3 regions of the Pseudokineococcus sp. 5B2Z-1 genome follow, and region 1 is predicted to be linked to each of the others. Evidence: predicted binding sites of a transcription regulator. Region 1 holds the regulator's gene; each other region holds the start of a gene.

Region 1 (6,752 bases):
CGGTGGCCCGTCTGCGCTCGCGCCTGCCCGGCGCGGTCGTCGTCTCCGCGCGCACGGGGGAGGGGCTCGAGCACCTGCTCGACGTCGTCGCCGAGCGGCTCCCGCACCCGGAGGTGGACGTCGACGTCGTCGTGCCGTACACGCGGGGCGACCTCGTCTCCCGCGTGCACCGCGCCGGGGAGGTCCTCGAGGAGGAGCACACCGGCGAGGGCACGCGGCTGCGCGCCCGCGTCGGCGAGCACCTCGCCGCCGAGCTGCACGGCGTCGCGGTCTGACGCCGTCCGGACCGCCCGACGGCCCGTCCCCCCGCGCGGGGGGCGGGCCGTCGCCGTCCGCGGCGGCCCTCCGCCGCGCCTGTGGAGGCGTCCCGCCGGGGCGCCCGGGGCGACCTACCCTCGGCCGGTGACCTCCGCAGCCGCCGACCCCGACGTCGAGCCCGGGACGGGCGTCGCCCCGGGGAAGGCGGACAGCGCTCCCGCGGACGTCGACGCGCTCCTGTCCTCGGCCGTCGCGGCGCTCGGCGGCACCCGGCGCGAGGGCCAGCACGTCATGGCGCGGGCCGTCGACGCCGCGGTGCGCACCCGCGAGCACCTGCTCGTGCAGGCGGGCACGGGCACCGGCAAGTCGCTGGCCTACCTCGTGCCCCTGGCGCGCCGGGCCGTCGAGTCCCGGCGGCCGGTCGTCGTCTCGACCGCGACGCTGGCGCTGCAGAACCAGGTGGCGGCCCGCGACCTGCCGCGCCTGGCCGACGCCCTCGAGCCCCTGCTCGGTCGCCGCCTCACGTGGCAGGTCGTCAAGGGCCGGGCCAACCACCTCTGCGTCCACAAGCTCGACGGCGGCTTCCCCGAGGACGACGGGCTCTTCGAGGCGCCGGCGCCGCTGCCCGGCCGGTCGGTGACCGGAGGGGCCTCGAGCCGCCTCGGCCGCGAGGTGGTGCGGCTGCGCGAGTGGGCCCGGACGACGGAGACCGGCGACCGCGACGACCTCGTGCCCGGCGTCAGCGAGACCGCCTGGCGCCAGCTCGCCGTCACCGCGCGCGAGTGCCTCGGCGCCAGCCGGTGCCCGCAGGCGCAGGAGTGCTTCAGCGAGCGGGCGCGCGAGCGCGCCCGCGAGGTCGACGTCGTCGTCACCAACCACGCGCTCCTCGCCATCGACGCCTTCGAGGGGCGCTCCATCCTCCCCGAGCACGAGGTCCTCGTCGTCGACGAGGCGCACGAGCTGGCCGACCGGGTCACCTCCGTCGTCTCGGCGCAGCTGACGGCGGCCTCGGTGGCCGCGGCGGCGACCCGGGCGCGCCAGGCGGGGTCGGACACCGCGCGCCTCGACGCCGCGGCCGAGGACCTCGGGGTGGCGCTCGCCGACGTCCCCGAGGGCCGCTTCGCCCGGGGTCTGCCGGAGCTCGTCCACCTCGCCGTGGCCGGCGTCCGCGACGCCGCCCGCGAGCTCGTCGGCCAGCTCAAGCCGCCGCCGGGGGAGCGGCCCACGGAGGCGCTGGCCGGTGCGCTGGCGGTCGCCAAGGCGGCGGTCGGCGAGGTCCACGAGGTGGCGGAGCGGATGACGTCGGCGCCCCGCGACGGCACCGGTCACGACGTCCTGTGGCTGTCGGTCTCCGACCTGTCCTCCACGCCGTCCGCGGCCCGGCGCATGCTGCACGTCGCGCCGCTGCAGGTGGCCGGCCTGCTCCGCGAGGCGCTCTTCGCCGAGCGGACCGTCGTGCTGACCTCGGCCACCCTCACCACGGGCGGCACCTTCACCGGCGCCGCGCAGTCGGTCGGCCTCGCGCGCCCTCCCGCCGCGGGGGAGGACGCCGGCCCGGGCCCGAGCTGGGACGGGCTCGACGTCGGCAGCCCCTTCGACTACCCCCGCCAGGGGATCCTCTACCTGGCGCGCCACCTGCCCGTGCCGGGGCGCGAGGGCGCCGGGACGCCGGTCGTCGACGAGGTCGTCGAGCTCGCCCGCGCGGCCGGGGGGCGCACGCTCGGGCTCTTCTCCTCCCGGCGGGCCGCCGAGGCCGCCGCGGAGGTGCTGCGCGAGCGCCTCGACGTCCCGGTCCTGTGCCAGGGGGACGACGTGACGCCGACCCTCGTGCGGGAGTTCGCGGCCGACCCCAGCAGCGTCCTCGTCGGCACGCTGTCGCTGTGGCAGGGCGTCGACGTCCCCGGCCCCTCGTGCCAGCTCGTGACGATCGACCGCATCCCCTTCCCTCGGCCCGACGACCCGCTGCTGTCCGCGCGCGCCGAGGCCGTGGCCCGCGCCGGCGGCAACGGTTTCCTCGCGGTCTCGGCCCAGCACGCGGCCCTGCGCCTGGCGCAGGGCGCGGGGCGTCTCGTGCGCTCGACGGCCGACCGCGGGGTCGTGGCCGTCCTCGACCCGCGGCTCGCGACCGCCCGGTACGCCGGCTTCCTGCGCGCGAGCCTGCCGCCGCTGTGGGCCACGAGCGACCGCGAGGTCGTCATCGGGGCGCTGCGCCGGCTCGACGCCGCGGCGCGGGCTGCGGAGGGCTGAGGGACCGGAGCAGGGGCGCCCGGAGCAGGGGCGCTCGGAGCGGGGGCGCCCGGAGCGGGGGGCGCCGCCCTGCGAGGCGCGCCGGGGCCCGCCGACCTAGCGTGCGGGCATGGCCGCCGCTGCCCGACCCGACCGTCCCGGAGCCGCCGAGTGGGTGCCGCAGGACCCCGCCCTGCGCGACGTCGAGCACCTGCGGGCCGCGGCGCGCGAGTGCCGCGGCTGCGAGCTGTGGGAGCCGGCGACGCAGGTCGTCTTCTCCGCCGGATCCCCCTCCGGCCGGATGGCCCTCGTCGGCGAGCAGCCCGGGGACCAGGAGGACCGCCGGGGCGTGCCCTTCGTCGGGTCCGCAGGGCGGCTGCTCCAGGCCGCGGTCGAGGAGGCGGGCATCGCCCGCGAGGACGTCTACGTCACCAACGCCGTCAAGCACTTCCGCTTCACGCAGAGCGCTCCGGGCAACCGCCGCGTCCACGCCACGCCCGACGCGGGCCACGTCACCGCCTGCCGGCCCTGGCTGGCCGCCGAGCTCGCCGCCGTCGACCCGGACGTCGTCGTCGTCCTGGGCGCGACGGCCGGTCGCGCCCTGCTCGGCCCGTCCTTCCGCGTGACGAAGGAGCGCGGCCGGGTGCTCGAGCGGGAGACGAGCCGGGGCCCCAAGCGCTTCGTGGCGACCATCCACCCGTCCGCCGTCCTGCGGACCCCGGACGACCAGCGCGAGGAGGCCCGCGCCGGACTCGTGGCCGACCTGCGGGTGGCCGCCGAGGCGCTCGGGCCGACGGCCTAGCCGTCCGCGCCCCCAGCGCCCCGGCGGCCGAGGGCGGAGCGTCCCGGCGCCCGAGGGACTGCACCCCGGGCCGTCGCCCCCGGGTCGCCCCGCTCAGACGCTGCGCAGCACCGCCACGACCCGGCCGAGGACGACGGCCTCGTCGCCGGGGATGGGCTCGTAGGCGGCGTTGCGCGGCAGCAGGCGCACGTGGCCGTCGCGCCGCTGGAACACCTTGACGGTGGCCTCGCCGTCGATCATCGCGGCCACGACCTCGCCGTTCTCGGCGACCGGCTGCTGGCGGACGACGACCCAGTCCCCGTCGCAGATGGCGGCCTCCACCATCGAGTCGCCGGCGACCTTGAGCAGGAAGAGCTGCCCGTCGCCGACGAGCTGGCGCGGCAGGGGGAAGACGTCCTCGACCGCCTGCTCGGCGAGGATCGGCCCGCCCGCCGCGATCCGTCCGACGACCGGCACGTAGGTGGCCGCGGGGCGCGCGTCGCCGGCCCCGGTCTCGTCCGGAGCGCCGGCGTCCGCCGCGGCCTCGTCGGGGACGGCGCGCAGCAGGGGCTCGCCCCCGGCCGCCGCGCCGCGCGAGCCCGGTACGACGACCTCGATGGCCCGGGGGCGACGGGGGTCGCGGCGCAGGAAGCCCTTGCGCTCGAGCGCCGCCAGCTGGTGCGCGACGCTGGACGGGCTCGTCAGCCCGACGGCCTCCCCGATCTCCCGCATGCTCGGGGGGTAGCCGCGCCGCTCGACGGCCTCGCCGATGCACTCGAGCACCTTGCGCTGGCGCGCGGTGAGGCCGTCGACCGCCGGCGCGTCGGGCATCTCGACGACCGTCGCCCCGGAGCCCTCGCCCGCCCGGTCCTCGCCGGCCCCAGCGCCGTCGGCTGCCTGCTGCCGGCCGTCCTGCTCCTCGTCGCCGCTGCGCCGCGCCACGTGGCCTCCCGAGCTCGGTGTCGGCGACCGCCCTCGTGCGGGACGCCGTGCCGGCCAGGGTAGGGAGACCGCACCACATGATCAAACACCTGTTCGAGCGTGTCGCGTGCGGATCTCGCGGTGCGGTGGGGCGCCGCGGGGCCTCGGGCGCGACGGTCGGGCGCGACCGTCCGGACCTCTCGCGCGGTCGTTCGGAGGGTCGGGGTGGCCGTGGCGCACGGCGGGCGGCGCCCGTTGTCGGTGGTCGGTGCTGGAGTCGTGCACGTCGGCGGGGCGCCCGTCCTCCTCGGGGGCCGGCGCCCCTCGCCGGGTCCGGTCGAACACCTGTCTGGACGCCGGGCCGCCACGCTGGTACAACATCGCACAGACGTTCGACCGACAGCGCGAGCCGTCGGCCCTCCCGGGCCCCCGGCGCCGCAGCCGCCCTCGACACGCACGTCCGCGGAGCCTCCGGCAGGAGGGGCCGTGGTCCTCCCGGAGGTCACCATGAGCGCACTGGTCCTGCTCCCGCCGCTGGGCGCCCCCGCGCGCAGCCCGCGCTCGGGCGCTCGACGTCGCCACCTGTCCCTCGTCCCGGCGCCCCGCCGCGCACCTCGACCCGTGCCGGCCGTGCGCCGCACCGCGCCCGTGGTGGCGCCGGCGCCGGTCGCCGAGCTGCCGGTCCCCGAGGCACCGGTCGGGGCGGCGGGATCGTGCCGGCCCCGCCGCCGCCCGGTCGCCCTCCGCGTCACCCGGCGCGGGCGCCTGGCGCTCACGGTCTCGGTGACCGTCCTGCTGGCGGCCGGGGCCGTCCTCGCCCTGTCGGCGGGCTCGCGCCCGGCGCCGGCCGCCGCCGCGCCCGCGGTCGTCGCGGCGGCGCCCGTGGCCGAGGCCCCCGCCGAGGTCGTCGTCCTGCCGGGCGACACGCTGTGGTCCATCGCCGACGAGGTCGCGGCGCCGGACGAGGACGTCCGTGACGTCGTGCTGCGCCTGAAGGAGGCCAACGGCCTCGACTCGGTGGCGCTGGCGGTGGGGGACCGGATCCTCGTCCCCGCCTGAGGCGCCCCCGGGTGGCGCCGCGGCGGCCCCCGCTCTGCCAGAGTGGCGCCGTCAGCGCCAGCTCCGCCGCGGCGGCGGCGGAGCCGTGCCCGCGGCTCGTCCCGCGGAGGCCGCATGAGCCGCACCGACCCCGACCCGCAGGCCACGACCGACGGCGTACCGCTCGGGGGGCGGGTCGACCGCTTCTTCGGGGTCACGGCCCGTGGCTCGACCATCGGCCGGGAGGTCCGCGGCGGCCTCGTGACGTTCGTGGCCATGGCCTACATCGTCGTGCTGAACCCGCTGATCATCGGGACGGTGCCGGACTCGACGGGCACCTACCTCGGGGGCGGCGACGCACCCGACCTGCCGGCCGTGGCCGCCGTGACCGCCCTCGTGGCGGCGGTCATGACGATCCTCATGGGCCTCGTCGGTCGCTTCCCCCTCGGCCTGGCCGCCGGGCTCGGCCTCAACGCCTTCATCGCCTACGGCGTCGCGAGCCTGCCGGGCATGACCTGGCCCATGGCCATGGGGCTCGTCGTCCTCGAGGGCCTCGTCATCCTCGTCCTCGTCCTCACCGGCTTCCGCCGCGCCGTCCTGCGCGCGGTGCCGCGCCAGCTCAAGACGGCCATCAGCGTCGGCATCGGCCTCTTCCTCACCCTCGTCGGGCTCGTCAACGCCGGCTTCGTCCGCGCCCCGGTGGGCGGGGGCACGCCGCTCGAGCTGGGCGTCGGCGGCTCGCTGCGGGGCTGGCCCACGGTCGTCTTCGTCGTCGGGCTCCTCGTCACCGTCGTCCTCGTCGTCCGGGGCGTCCGCGGCGCCCTGCTCATCGGCGTCGTCGTCGCCACCGCCCTGGCGCTCGTCGTCCAGGCGGCGTTCGACGTCGGCGGGCAGGCGCCCGACGGGAGCAACCCGACGGGCTTCGGGCTCACGGTGCCCGAGGCGCCGGCGTCCTGGCTCGCGTGGCCCGACCTGGGGCTCCTCGGCCAGGTGAGCGTCTTCGGCGCCTTCGCCGCGGTCGGCGCCGTCACGGCCGTGCTCGTCGTCTTCACCCTCGTCGTCGCCGACTTCTTCGACACGATGGGGACGATGGTCGCGGTCGGCGCGGAGGGCGGGCTGCTGGACGAGGAGGGCAACCCCCTCGGCAGCCAGCGGATCCTCCTCGTCGACTCCCTGGCCGCCGTCGCCGGCGGGGCGGCGAGCGCCTCGAGCGCGACGAGCTTCGTCGAGTCCGCCGCGGGCGTCGGCGACGGCGCCCGCACCGGGCTCGCCAGCGTGGTGACCGGGGCGGCGTTCCTCGTCGCCGTCGTCGCCTCGCCGCTCGTCTCGCTCGTGCCCTACGAGGCGGCCAGCCCGGCGCTGGTCGTCGTCGGCTTCCTCATGATGAGCCAGGTCACGGGCATCCGCTGGGACGACCCGGGCATCGCCCTCCCGGCCTTCCTCACCATCGTGCTCATGCCCTTCAGCTACTCCATCTCCGTGGGCATCGGCGCCGGCTTCCTCACCTACGTCCTCCTCGCCGTCGTGC
Region 2 (6,752 bases), on a different contig from region 1:
CGCCCGCGCGCTCGAGGAAGAGGTGCTGCTGGCGCAGCAGGTGGTAGTGCTCGCGAAGCTGGCCGTGCGCCCCCACCGGGGCGCCGTAGTCGTAGTCGAGGGCGGGGAGGTCGTTGGGGTACCCGGTGGCCTGGGACTCCTGCAGGGATCCCGTCTCTCCCACCACCTGCGTGCCGCCGTGGAAGAGGTAGTACCCCTGCCACGCCGAGCCGCTGCCGAGCTTGACGAGGGCGAGCGCCGCGACGTCCTCCGGGTCGACGAGGGGGCGGCGGTGGTAGGCGGGGACCATGCCGGCGCCGAGCTCGCACGTCACCCAGGGGAAGCGCTCGTCCTGCGGGCGCGGGACCGCCGCGCTCGTGCGCAGGTCCGCTCCCACCGTGAGGTCGTCGCGGACGGTGGAGAAGGCGTAGTGGGTGCGCCCGAAGTCGGGCCACCCCTCGTCGGCCTCCGCCCAGAAGCCGTCCGGGTAGCCGGCGTAGATGGGCAGCAGGTCCTCCGGCAGCCGCGCACCGCCCCAGGCGGTCGCCGTCCACAGGGGCGCGACCAGCCCGGCCTCCTCGGCCGCGGCGCGCAGCCACGCCAGGTGCTCGGGGTCGTCGTAGAGCTCGTTGTCCGCCTGGATCCCGACGACCGGCGCGTCCGGCGTCGCGTCGGTCCGCAGGAACTCGCCCACCTGGCCCGCGACGGCGGCGAACCACGAGCGGACGAGCTCCTGGTAGCGCGGGTCGTTCGTCCGGTGCCGCACGTCCAGCGCCTGCAGCCAGTCGGGGAAGCCCCCGTGGCGGGCCTCCCCGTGGACCCAGGGCCCCACGCGCAGCACCACGAGGAGGCCGTGCCGGGCGGCCAGGGCGAGGAAGCGCCGCACGTCGCGGTCACCGTCCCAGCGCAGCGCGCCCCGCCGCTCCTCGTGCACCGACCAGATGAGGTAGGTCGCCACGACCCCCACGCCGCCGGCCTTCATGACCAGCAGCTCCTCCTCCCACCGGTCGGCGCGGTCGCGGCTGAAGTGGTACTCGCCCATGACGGGGAACCAGGGACGGCCGTCCCGGGTGAGGCAGCGGTCGGTCAACGACACGGCGCCCGCTCGGTCCGGGGGCTCGCCCATCCGCGCGTGCGCCGCCACGCCCTCGCGCGCGGCCGGGGGCGCGACGGCGCGCAGTGAGGAGACCACGGTGCGGGCTCCCCCTCGCGGGTCGGCGCGGGCGTCCGTCGTCTCCTCGCTCACGACCGCTGGACGCTACGGCCGCTCGCGCCCGGCCGGAAGGGCGTACCGGCGGCTCACCTGGACGATCCGACGGTGGGCCTCATCCCCGGCGCCCCTGCGCCGACCGCCGGCCGGGCCCCGCGAGCCGTCGCAGCACGACGCCGACCGCCAGCACGCCCGCGCCCGCCACGACGGAGGCGAGCGGCAGGGCGAGCGCCAGGACGACGCAGCCGGCGGCCCCGACGACGGCGACCGCGCGCGGCGCGAGCCGGTGCTCGCGGGTCTGGGTCAGCGCCGAGAGGTTGGCGACGAGGTAGTAGACGAGCACCCCGAAGCTGGAGAAGCCGATGACCTCGCGCAGGTCGCCGAGGAGGACGGCGACGGCGACCACCGCGGCGACGGCCACCTCGGCGTGGTGGGGCACCCGGTGGCGCGGGTGCACGGCCGCGAGCCAGCGGGGCAGGTCGCCCTCGCGGGCCATGGCGAGCGCCGTGCGGCTGATCCCGGCGAGCAGCGCGAGGAGCGCGCCGCAGCAGGCGGCCACGGCGCCGACCCGCACGAGCGCCGAACCGCCCGGCCACGGCCCGGCCGCCACCACCTGCTCGAGCGGCGCCGCGGCCGAGGCCAGCGCGGCGGGGCCGAGCGCCCCGAGGGCGGCGGCCGCGACGACGGCGTAGACGACGAGCACCGCCGCCAGGGCGAGCAGCACCGCCCGCGGGATCGTCCGCTCCGGCGCCCGCACCTCCTCGGCGAGCGTCGTCACGCGCGCGTAGCCCGCGAAGGCGAAGAAGAGGATGCCGGCGGCCTGCAGGACCCCGCGCCAACCGCCGTCGCCCGGCGCGAGCAGGTCGTCGAGCGGGGAGCCCGCGACCGGCGCGCCCCCGCGGCCGGTGACGCCCGAGACCACGACGAGCGCGAGGGCGAGCAGCACGACGACGAGCAGCACGCGCGCCGCCCGCGCGGTGCGCGTGACGCCCCGGTAGCCCAGCGCCGCGAGGGCGACGACGAGGACCGCCGCCGCCGGGCGCTGCCACGGGCCCGGGACGGCGTAGGCGGCCGCCGCCAGGGCCATCGCCGCGCAGCTCGCCGTCTTGCCGACGACGAAGCCCCAACCGGCGACGTAGCCCCACCACGGCCCGAGCTGGCGCCGTCCGAAGAGGTAGGTGCCCCCCGACGAGGGGTGCTGGACGGCGAGCTGGGCCGACGACGTCGCGTTGCACGCGGCGACGACCGCGGCCACGGCGAGGCCGACGAGCAGCCCCGCCCCCGCGGCCGCCGCGGCCGGCGCGAGGGCGGCGAAGACCCCGGCGCCGAGCATCGACGAGACGCCCACGACGACGGCATCGCCCGTCCCCAGCTGCCGCCGCAGGCGCGGCGCGCCGCCCGCGCCGTCCGCGCTCGTCGTCACGCCCGCCTCCTGGAACTCCCGCCGAGGGCGGACGTCGTAGCCCTTCTCCGCCGTCGGCACGGCTGCCGGCGGAGGAAGGCTACGAAGTCCGGGAAGACGGGCGGTGACGGCGCGGTGGACGGCGGGTGGCGCGCGAGGATGGCGGCATGGACGAGGTGCGCATCGCCAGTGACCGGCTGTCCGTCGTCGTCGCCCGCCACGGGGCCGAGCTGCAGTCGCTGCGGTGGACGCCGCCGGCCGGGGACGGCGGCCCGGGCGGTGACGACCCCCTCGAGCTGCTGTGGCAGGCGGGCCCGGAGTGGCGGCGCCACGCACCGGTGCTCTTCCCCGTGGTCGGGCGGGTCGCGGACGACGAGGTCGTCGTCGACGGCCGGCGCCACCCCATGGGGCAGCACGGCTTCGCCCGGGACAGCGACTTCGAGCTGCTCGAGGCGTCGCCGTCGCGCGCCGTCCTGCGGCTCGTCGACGACGGGTCCACGCGCGAGCACTACCCCTTCCCCTTCTCCCTCGTCGTCGCCTACGACGTCGCCGGCGACGCGCTGTCGGTCCGCTGGACGGTGAGCACGCACGGCGACGAGCCGCTGCCGTGCTCCCTCGGCTGGCACCCGGCGTTCCGCTGGCCGCTCGTCGACGGGGTCGCCAAGGCCGACCACGTCGTGCGCTTCGCCGAGCCCGAGCCCGACGACGTCCGCGGGGTCCGCGACGGCCTGCTCACCGAGCCGGTGCCGACGCCGGTGCAGGGCGACGTCCTGCCCCTGTCGGAGGGCCTGTTCGCCGACGACGCCGTCGTCATGGACCAGGTCCGCAGCCGCACCGTCCGCTACGGCGCGCCCGGCACCCCGACGGTCCGCCTCGACGTCGAGGGCTTCCCCCAGCTCGGCGTCTGGTCCAAGCCCTCGGGCGCCGACTTCGTCTGCCTCGAGCCGTGGGCGGGCCTGGCCTCGCCCGAGGGGTGGCAGGGCGAGCTGCGCGACAAGCCCTACGGCCAGCACGTCGCGCCCGGCGGGGTGCGCGAGGCGGCCTGCACGGTGACGGTCGAGCCGCCGGTCTGACGCGGCGGGACCGCCGGTCGCCGACCCCCGACGACGTCAGGCCATCGTCGAGCCGCGGACGACGAGGTGCGTCGGGAGCACCGTGCGCCCGGGCGAGGGCCTGCCGTCCACCGCCTCGAGCAGGAGCCGGGCCGCGGTCCGGCCGACCTCGTGCATCTCCAGGCCCACGGTCGTCAGCGGGGGCCGGCTGGCCAGGGCCATGACGTCCCAGTCGTCGAAGCCCGTGACGGCGACGTCGTCCGGCACGGCGCGGCCCAGCTCGCGCAGGCGGTCGCAGGCGCCCCGCGCCACCTGGTCGCTGCCGCAGGTGATGCCGTCGAGGTCGGGCGCCGCCCGCAGCAGGAGGTCCACCGCGCGCCGCCCCCACTCCTCGCTCCACGCCCCGTGCAGCGGGTCGGCGACGAGCGGCAGCCCCGCGGCGAGCGCCGCGTCGCGCACCGCGTCCGCGCGGGCGCGGGCGGAGGCGTGCGAGCGGGCTCCTGTCACGTGGCCGACGCGCCGGCGCCCGAGGCTGTGCAGGTGGGCCAGCGCCGCGGCCGCGCCGCCCCGCTCGTCGACGACGACGCTCGTGTCCTCCTCCCGCGACGACGGCTGGAAGGCGTAGACGACGGGGACGGCGACGTCGACGGGCGGCCGCGGGTCGGTGCGGCGGCCGGTGACGATGACGCCGTCCACGCGGCGCGAGGCCAGCGAGCGCAGGTGGTGGCGCTCGCGCAGGGGGTCGTCGCGCGTGTCGCAGAGCAGGACGGCGACGTCGCCCGCGCCCAGGGCGTCCTCGGCGCCCAGGACGACCGGCAGCGTGAAGCGGCCGATGCTGTCGGTGGTCACGAGCCCCACGGTGAAGCTGCGGCCGGAGGACAGCGCCCGCCCCACGCCGTCCGGCGTGAAGCCCAGCTGCTCGGCGGCGCGGCGCACGCGCGCCCGGGTCTCCTCGCGCAGCTGCCCGGTGCCGCTCAGCGCCTTCGACGCCGTCCCGGGGGCGACGCCCGCCAGCGCCGCCACGTCGACGATGCGCACGGGCCGCGCCGCGGCCGCCCCCGGGCCCCGCGAGCTGGTGACCACCCCGACCCCTCCCCGCGGCACGGGCGTGCCGCCGTGCCGCGCTCTCGCGCGGCCCCCGGCGCCGGGCGACCGCCCGCCGTCCCGGGAGTGTAAGGACGCGCAGCCGTGGGGCCTTGCCCGGACGCGCACGGCGGGTCTACGGTCACCGCAGGAAAACGTGTTCTGAGCGTTCCGCGATCGAGGGAGATCCGTGGCCACTGCAGCAGACGTCCCCGCCCGCACCGGTGCAGCCACCGCGGGCCCGGCAGCCCCCAGCCGGGGCACCACCCCGCTCGCGCCGGTGCCGCCCGGCCGGGCCCGGGTCGAGGGCGGGTGGTGGGCCGACCGCCAGCGCGCGAACGCCGAGCGCGCCCTCCCCGAGGGCCGCCGGCACCTCGAGGAGTGGGGCAACCTCGACAACCTGCGGATCGCCGCCGGCGCCCCCGGCGAGACGCGCGGGCCCGTCTTCATGGACTCCGACGTCTACAAGTGGCTCGAGGCCGCCGCCTGGGAGCAGGGCCGCGCGCCGTCGGACCGGCTGCTCGCCGACATCCACGAGGTCGTCGCCGTCGTCGCCGCGGCCCAGGCCGAGGACGGCTACCTCGACTCCGTGGTGCAGGTGACGGGCGGGGCCGTCGACGGCAGCGGAGGCCCCCGGAGCCGGTACGCCAACCTCCCCTGGAGCCACGAGCTCTACTGCGCGGGGCACCTCTTCCAGGCGGCCGTGGCGCTGTCACGGGCCACGGGCGAGCGCGACCTCCTCGACGTGGCGGTCCGGCTGGCCGACCACCTCGTCGAGGTCTTCGGCGACGGCGAGGGGCAGCTGCGCGACGTCGACGGCCACCCGGTCGTCGAGATGGGCCTCGTCGAGCTGTTCCGCGAGACGGGCGACCGCCGCTACCTCGAGGCCGCGCGGTGGCACGTCGAGGCCCGCGGCCACGGCCTCGTGGCCGCGCACGGGCACGAGCCGACGTACTTCTCCGACCGGGTCCCCGTGCGCGAGGCGACGACGGTCGAGGGCCACGCCGTGCGCGCCGTCTACCTCGCCGCCGGCGCGACCGACGTCGCCGTCGAGACCGGCGACACCGAGCTGCTGGCGGCGCTGAGCACCCAGTTCGCGCACATGCTCGCCACGAAGACCTACGTCACCGGCGGCCTCGGCTCGCGGTGGGACGGCGAGGCCTTCGGCGACCCCCACGAGCTGCCCTCGGACCGGGCGTACGCCGAGACGTGCGCCGCCATCGGCGGCGTCCAGTGGGCCTGGCGGATGCTGCTCGCCACCGGTGACGCGCTCTACGCCGACGCGCTCGAGCGGATGCTCGCCAACGGCTTCGCCGCCGGCGTCTCCCTCGCGGGCGACGAGTACTTCTACGTCAACGCCCTCCACGTGCGGGACGGCGCCCACGCGGACCACGAGCGCAGCCCCGCCCGCGGCCGGCAGAGCTGGTTCGGGTGCGCCTGCTGCCCGCCCAACGTCATGCGGACCCTGTCGAGCCTCGACGGCTACCTCGCCACGACGGACGCCACGGGCGTCCAGCTGCACCTCTTCGCACCGGGGCGGGTCGACGTCGACCTCGAGGGCGGACCGCTGCGCCTGCGCGTGGAGACGGGCTACCCCGTCGACGGCGAGGTGCGCGTGCGGGTCGAGGAGGCGCCGCCCTCCGCCGCGCTGTCCCTGCGCGTGCCCGGCTGGGCCGAGAGCGCGACGCTGCGGCGCGGGGACGCCGCCGAGGACGTCGCGCCGGGGACCTACGCCCGCGCGGAGGGTCTCGAGGCGGGCGAGGAGCTCGTGCTCGTGCTGCCCGTGCGGCCCCGCTGGACCCGGGCCGACGCGCGGGTCGACGACGCCCGCGGCTGCCTGGCCCTCGAGCGCGGACCCCTCGTCTACGCCGTCGAGCAGCGCGACCTCCCGGAGGGGGCGTCCGTGGACGACCTCGTCGTCGACGCCGACGCCTCCCCGCAGGACGCGGGCACCGACCACGCCCTGGGCGGCGCGGTGCGCGTGCGCCTCTCGGCCACGCTGCGGGGGCGCGACGACGCCGCGGCG
Region 3 (6,752 bases), on a different contig from region 1:
GTGCGGGCTGGTCAGCGTGGCCCTGGGAGGCGGCCTGGTCTACGCGGCCACCGCCCCCGCTGCCGCGGCCCCGCCCTCCGGGACGGCCACGACCGAGGCGCCGCAGGCGGCGCCCTTCGTCGACGACCTCCCCAACCCCCTGGAGGACAAGCGCCGCGCCCTGCGCGAGGCGGCCCTCACCGGCGTGCTCGACGGCGAGCTGCAGCCGGAGGTCATCGACGGCAGCACCGTCGTCAAGGTCGGCGCCGAGGCAGCGCCGGAGGGCGCGGCGCCGGCGAAGGCCGAGGGCGGTCCGAACGCCACCCAGGACCAGTACGTCGAGCTCTCGCGGGAGAGCACCGACAAGATATTCGTCATCCTGGCGGAGTTCGGCGACGAGCGGCACCCGGACTTCCCCGACGTGGACTCGGACCCGGACACCCCCGGGCCCACCCGCTTCGACGGGCCCCGCCACAACGAGATCCCCGAGCCCGACCGCTCCGTCGACAACACGACGGTCTGGCAGCCGGACTACGACCAGCAGCACTACCAGGACCTCTACTTCGGCGACGGCGACGCGACGCTCAAGAGCTACTACGAGGCCCAGTCCTCCGGTCGCTACAGCGTCGACGGCGAGGTCTCCGACTGGGTGCGGGTGCCCTACAACGAGGCCCGCTACGGCCGCACGGACGCCGGGGCCTGGTACCTCGTCCGCGACGCCGTCGACCAGTGGGTGGCCGAGCGCGAGGCCGCGGGCATGAGCGACGAGGACATCGCCGCCGAGCTGGCCGAGTTCGACCAGCAGGACCGCTACGACTTCGACGGCGACGGCGACTTCAACGAGCCCGACGGCTACATCGACCACTTCCAGATCGTCCACGCGGGCGGCGACGAGTCCGACGGCGACCCGACGTACGGCGAGGACGCCATCTGGGCGCACCGCTGGTACGCCTTCGGCACCGACCAGGGCGCGACGGGGCCGGAGACCAACAAGCTCGGCGGCACCCAGATCGGCGACACCGGCATCTGGGTGGGCGACTACACCGTCCAGCCGGAGAACGGCGGCTACTCCGTCTTCGCCCACGAGTTCGCCCACGACCTCGGTCTGCCGGACGACTACGACACGACCGGCAAGGCGAGCAACAACGTCGAGTACTGGTCGCTCATGGCGCAGAGCCGCCTCGGTGCGGAGGGCGAGCCGCTCGGCTCCCGCGCCGGCGACCTCGGCGCCTGGGAGAAGCTCCAGCTCGGCTGGCTCGACTACGAGGTCGTCCCCGCGGGCCAGAAGCGCACCATCGACCTCGGCCCGCAGGAGTACAACAGCGCGAAGGCCCAGGCCATCGTCTCGGTGCTCCCGGACAAGGAGGTGACGACCCAGTTCGGCGCCCCCTTCGCGGGTGAGAAGCAGTGGTGGTCCGGCCGCGCCGACAACCTCAGCAGCACGATGACGGCGACGGCGGACCTGCGGAGGGCCACCACCGCGCAGGCGACGCTGAAGGCCCGCTGGGGCATCGAGGCCGACTACGACTACCTGTACTTCCAGGCGTCGACCGACGGCGGGAAGAACTGGACGTCCCTGCAGGGCACGGTCGACGGCGCCGCCTTCGACACGGACAGCTCGGACGCCCCGTCCCTCTCGGGCATGCACCCCGAGTGGGGCGACGTCGTCGTGCCGCTCGACGCCTACGCGGGCCAGCGGGTGCAGCTGCGGATGCTCTACCGCACGGACGGCGGGTACACCGAGGCCGGCTTCTTCGCCGACGACATCGCCATCACCGCGAACGGCCGCACCGTGTTCAGCAACGGCGCCGAGAGCGTCCCGTCGGTGCTGGCGCTGGACGGCTTCACCGCGGTGGGGGCGAGCCAGACGAAGGGCTACGACAACTACTACATCGCCGGTCACCGCAGCTACGTGAGCTACGACCAGTACCTGCGGACGGGGCCGTACAACTTCGGCTTCGGGAGCGCGCTGCCGGACTTCGTCGAGCACTTCCCGTACCAGGAGGGGCTCCTCGTCACCTACTGGGACACGTCCATGGCGGACAACAACGTCAGCGACCACCTCGGTGAGGGGCGCAACCTCATCGTCGACGCGCACCCGCGGCCGATCTACAACCTCCAGGGCAAGCCCTGGCGGACGCGGATCCAGTCCTACGACGCGCCCTTCGGGACGCAGCCGGTGGACTCCTTCACCCTCCACGTCGACGGGCAGCCGAGCTACATCCGGGGGCAGAAGCCGGCGCGGGTGTTCGACGACACGAAGAAGTTCTTCTTCGAGGAGTTCCCCTCGCAGGGCGTCAAGCTCCCCGCGGTCGGCGTGAAGATGCGCGTCGTCTCCGAGGACGGCACGTCCATGCGGGTCCGCGTGAGCTGACCCTCCCCCGCCCGGGCGACGGCCCGGGCTCAGCACGGACCGAGGGCCCGGCGGCGTCTGCCGCTGGGCCCTCGGCCGTCCTCGGCCCGCCTCCGGGGCCCGGGGACGGGTCGGTCCGCGGACGTCGGGGCGCGCCGGCCGTCCGGCGGTGTCCGGTGGTCGCGCACAGGTTCGTGGAGCGGGGCGTCGTCCACAGGCCGCGGGGCCGTGGGGGCGTTGTCGGACCCCGCCCCTAGTCTGGTACACGTGTTCGAGATGGGCGGGTGCGGGGCCGAGGGGGACGACGCCGTCCTGCCGTGCGCCTCGCCGTGCGCCGGTCGTGGCGCCGGCGCCCCTGACGTGACCGGTGCTGGCGCGGGCCAGGGCGGCGGTGTCGTCGAGCTGGGGGGTGAGGTCGGTCGGGTGCGGGCGGCGGTGCGGGTCGGGGCGCTGGGTCGGGTGCAGGCGGTGGTCGCGTTGGAGGCGGCGCGGTCAGTGGCGTGGGCGGGGCTGCTGCGGCAGGTCGCGGCGCTGGTGGACGAGGTGTCGGTGTCGGGTGGGCCGGCGGCGCCTCGGGCCGGCGGCGGTGACGGCACCGGCGGGGGTGACGGCGCCGGCGACGGTCAGACCGGTGTCGCGATCGCGGACCGTGGTGCCGGTGCAGGTGCAGGTGCCGGGATGGTCTCGTTGCCGATGTCGGGGTCGGGGCGGGATGCGGGGGTGGCGTTCGAGGCCGCCGCGGCCGAGCTGGCGGTCGCGCTGGTGGTGCCGCTGCGGCGGGCGCAGGACGTGGTCGCCGAGGCCCTGGCGGTGACGACCCGGCTGCCGGTGACGCTGGCCGCGTTGGAGGCGGGGCGGATCGACCCGCAGCGCTCCCGCCTGGTCGCCGAGGAGACCCTCGCCCTGTCCCCGGTGCACGCCACGACGGTCGACGCGGCCCTGGCCGCCGACCTCGGCCCCCTCACGACCCCGGCGCTGCGGGCGCGGGTGCGTCACCTCGTCGCGACGACCGACCCCGAGGCGGTGCGGCGGCGGGTGCGGCGAGCGACCTGCGCCCGCGGGGTGCGCCTGTTCCCGGTGGACGACGGCATGGCCCAGCTCGTCGCGACGGGCCCGGTGCTGGACCTGGCGTGCGTGTTCGAGCGGCTGACCACCACGGCCCGGGCGCGGGCCGGGGAGCACGGCAGGGTCGACCCGCACGCCGCGACGTCCGCGGGCCTGGACCCCCTCGCCCTGGGCGACGCGGCTGCGGGGTTGCCGGACCGGAGGGGTATCGACGCGCGCCGCTTCGACGCCCTCGTCGACCTCGCCACCACCACCGACCTCACCACCACCGACCCGGCCACCACCACCGACCTGGCCACCACCACCGACCTGGTCGCCGGCGCCGGCGCTGGTGCCGGTGCCTGGGCGGGTGCTCGCGGTGGGGCTACGGCCGGTGCGGACGCCGCCGGAGCCGGGCGCTCGGTCCCGGTGAGCAGCACGGTCACGACGCGGGCGCGCAGCCCCCACGGCCCGCAGGTCACCGTGGCCCTGACCAGCCTGCTCGGCCTGGACGACGACCCCGCCCAGCACCCCACCCTCGGACCCCTCCCCGCGGTGGCCGTCGCCGAGCTCCTCGCCGCCGGGCACCGCTTCCGCCGCGCCCTGACCGCCCCGGTCACCGGCCACCTCGTCGGCCTCGACGGCCACCTCCAGACCCCCGAACCCAGCACCACCACCACGACAGAGACGTCGACAGGGACGCCGCCCGACCCACCGCGGAAGGGCCCCCGGAGCGCGCCCGCCCGACGCGGCCGCACAGCGGCGATCACCGTGCGCGTCGACACCCCCGACACCCCCGACGACCCCGCGCCGTCGCCACTGGAGTCGCCGCCATCGACACCGCCGCCCACCAACCCCGCCAGGACCGCAGCCGTAGCCGTAGCCGGGACGGCAGCCGCGCCCGCAGCCGCAGCGGCGGCCGGGACGACAGCCGCGCCCGCAGCCGCAGCCGGGAGGACAGCCGAGGACGCGCCGCCGCCCTCGCCACCGCCACCTCCTCCGTCGAGACCGGTGACGGTGGCGGGCTCCTCGTCGACCTCGCGGCACGCCTCGCTGCGCCGCGCCGCCCGACGGTCCGCCTGCTCCTACGCCGCCGCGACCGGCGGACCCGGTTCGTACACGCCGACCGAGGCGTGCGCCCGCTGGGTGCGCACCCGCTCACCCCGCTGCCAGGCCCCCGGCTGCCGGATGCCCGCCACCCGCTGCGACCTCGACCACCGCACCCCCCACGCCACCGGCGGACCGACGTGCCCGTGCAACCTCGACGTCCTGTGCCGGCGCCACCACCTCGCCAAGCACCACTGCGGATGGAAGGCCGTGCCCATGACCGACGACGCCCGCGACCCCGGCCTGGCCTGGATCACCCCGCTCGGCCAGGTCGTGGACGTCCCGGCGCAGCCCCTGCTGCCGCGCCCCGCGCCGCCTGTCACCGACGCCGTCCGTGCCGCGATGAGGGCCGAGTCCGCGGCCGCGGCCGCGCTCGAGGAGCGACACCTCGGCCCCGCGCGCTACCCCACCCGCGACTCCGCCGCCCACGACCTCGACCGGGTGCACGCCGAGCTCGCACGCCAGCAGCAGGAGCTGCGCCGGCGTCCCGGTGGTGACGGATGGCGGTCTTCCAGCGGTCGCGGAGGCGCGGCGTCGGCAACCAGAGACTCGAGCACGGCGTCGAACGAGGTGGACGGAGCGCCGGCCCACGAGCACGACGCGTGGGGGGACGGTGCGCCGCCGTACTGACCGCTGCTCCTCGTCGATGACGACGACCGCGCACGACCTCGCCGCGGTCGGGGGGGTGGTGCGAGGGGTGGGGTGGGCGTCGTCGGCGGGGACCGGCGCCGGCGTGGGAGGCCGGACGCGTGCGTCGCAGGCACGCGACGACGCGACGAGCGCGTCGAGCACTAGGACGGGGCGCCGTCGGCCTCCACCGAGGCGAGGAAGCGCTCGAGGGTGGCGGTGAAGACCTCGGTCTGCTCGGAGTGGACCCAGTGCCCGGCCCCCTTGACGCGCACCAGCCGGGTCGAGGGGAAGAGCTCCTGCATGCGGGAGCGGTCCCGGTCGAGGACGTAGTGGGAGGTGGCCCCGGCGACCCACAGCACCGGGCCGTCGAAGACCGCGCCCTCCGGCGGCTCGGGGAAGCCGCGCAGCACCTCGAGGCCCTCCCGCAGCACGGGCAGGTTGAGCGCCCACCGCCAGGAGGGCCCTCCGTCGCCGTCACCCCGCTCGCGCAGCAGGCTCTGGAGGAGGAACCCGCGCACCGCGTCGCTGGGGACGACGTCGCGCAGGGCGTCGTGCGCCTCCTCGCGGCTGCCGAGGCGGTCGAGGTCGATCGCCCGCATCGCGTCGATGTAGTCGGCGAAGGGGGAGGCCTCCTCGTCGGGGTCGTCGGTGCGCCCCCCGGCGAGCGGGTACTCCACCGGGGCGATGTCCACGACGACGAGCGCCCGCACCAGCTCGGGGCGTCGGAGGGCCAGCTGCATCGCGACCTTGCCGCCCATCGAGTGGCCGACGAGGACGACGGGCTCGCCCAGCTCCTCGAGCTCGACGGCCACCCCCTCGGCCATGGCCAGGTAGTCGACGCGCTCGGACCGCGGGGAGCGCCCGTGGTCGGGCAGGTCGAGGACCGTCACCCGCCGCGGTCCACCCGCGAGCGACCGCGCCACCGTCGCCCAGTTGCGGCCCTGCCCGAAGAGCCCGTGCACGAAGACGACGCGAGGACCCTCCTCGCCGACGGTGCTGGCGGCGAGCCGGTCGGGGGGTGCGGGGGGCGGCGCCATGACGCCGATCCCACCAGACCGGCACCGGCGCCGCAGGGGGGCCGGGGTGGCGGGAGGGCGGGGCGCCGGGGTGCCGGGGTGCCGGGGTGCCGGGGTGCTCGAGTGAAGGGGGGGCGCCGAGTGCCGGGGCGCCGGGCGGCGGTCACGAGCGGAGGCCGGGTGCCCGCGGACGCGCCGGGAACCGGAGGGGCGCGCCCGTGCGTCCCAGCCCCGTGACCCTTCCCGCCGGCCGCCCGGTCCCCTCCGCTGCTGATGCCCACTCGCGTGACGCGGTGAGCCGTGACGCCGAGACGCGTGGCGCCGGGAGCCGTGGCGCGACGGCCCGGCCTGCGACGGCCCGGCCCACGGCGACCCGGCCCACGGCGACCCGGCGCGCGGCCCTCCCGGCGGTCGTCGCCGTCGCCGCCCTGCTCGCCCTCGTCGGCTGCGGCGCCGACGACGCGGGGCCGGGGTCCCCGGCGGCCGGCTCGGCGACGAGTCCGGCGCCGACCTCCGGCGCCCCCGACGAGGGTGCCGCCACGTCGACCGGCGCTCCGACGACGAGCGGCCCGACGATGGGCGGCATGACGACCAGCCCACCGGAGCCCGGCGACGAGCCCGGC

Evidence for each region. The regulator LexA, encoded in region 1, represses DNA repair genes until DNA is damaged. The targets are predictions, from matches to a motif close to TCGAACANNTGTTCGA.
Region 2: WDV85_RS15685 (glycoside hydrolase family 127 protein) is a predicted target of LexA. The motif match lies at 4,876-4,891, and genes of this name have one in related genera.
Region 3: WDV85_RS02770 (HNH endonuclease signature motif containing protein) is a predicted target of LexA. The motif match lies at 2,592-2,607, and genes of this name have one in related genera.

What each region holds. Positions count from the first base shown of each region.
Region 1 covers NZ_JBBHZG010000003.1:311,945-318,696, reverse strand. The annotation lists gene hflX (GTPase HflX) at 1-275, shown strand, start outside; gene WDV85_RS10000 (ATP-dependent DNA helicase) at 403-2,505, shown strand; gene WDV85_RS09995 (UdgX family uracil-DNA binding protein) at 2,615-3,286, shown strand; gene lexA (transcriptional repressor LexA) at 3,380-4,096, opposite strand; gene WDV85_RS09985 (LysM peptidoglycan-binding domain-containing protein) at 4,694-5,245, shown strand; gene WDV85_RS09980 (NCS2 family permease) at 5,360-6,752, shown strand, end outside.
Region 2 covers NZ_JBBHZG010000007.1:152,212-158,963, reverse strand. The annotation lists gene WDV85_RS15705 (beta-galactosidase) at 1-1,225, opposite strand, end outside; gene WDV85_RS15700 (APC family permease) at 1,305-2,612, opposite strand; gene WDV85_RS15695 (aldose 1-epimerase family protein) at 2,759-3,664, shown strand; gene WDV85_RS15690 (LacI family DNA-binding transcriptional regulator) at 3,701-4,726, opposite strand; gene WDV85_RS15685 (glycoside hydrolase family 127 protein) at 4,917-6,752, shown strand, end outside.
Region 3 covers NZ_JBBHZG010000001.1:659,703-666,454, reverse strand. The annotation lists gene WDV85_RS02775 (immune inhibitor A domain-containing protein) at 1-2,353, shown strand, start outside; gene WDV85_RS02770 (HNH endonuclease signature motif containing protein) at 2,609-5,113, shown strand; gene WDV85_RS02765 (alpha/beta fold hydrolase) at 5,275-6,150, opposite strand; gene WDV85_RS02760 (hypothetical protein) at 6,714-6,752, shown strand, end outside.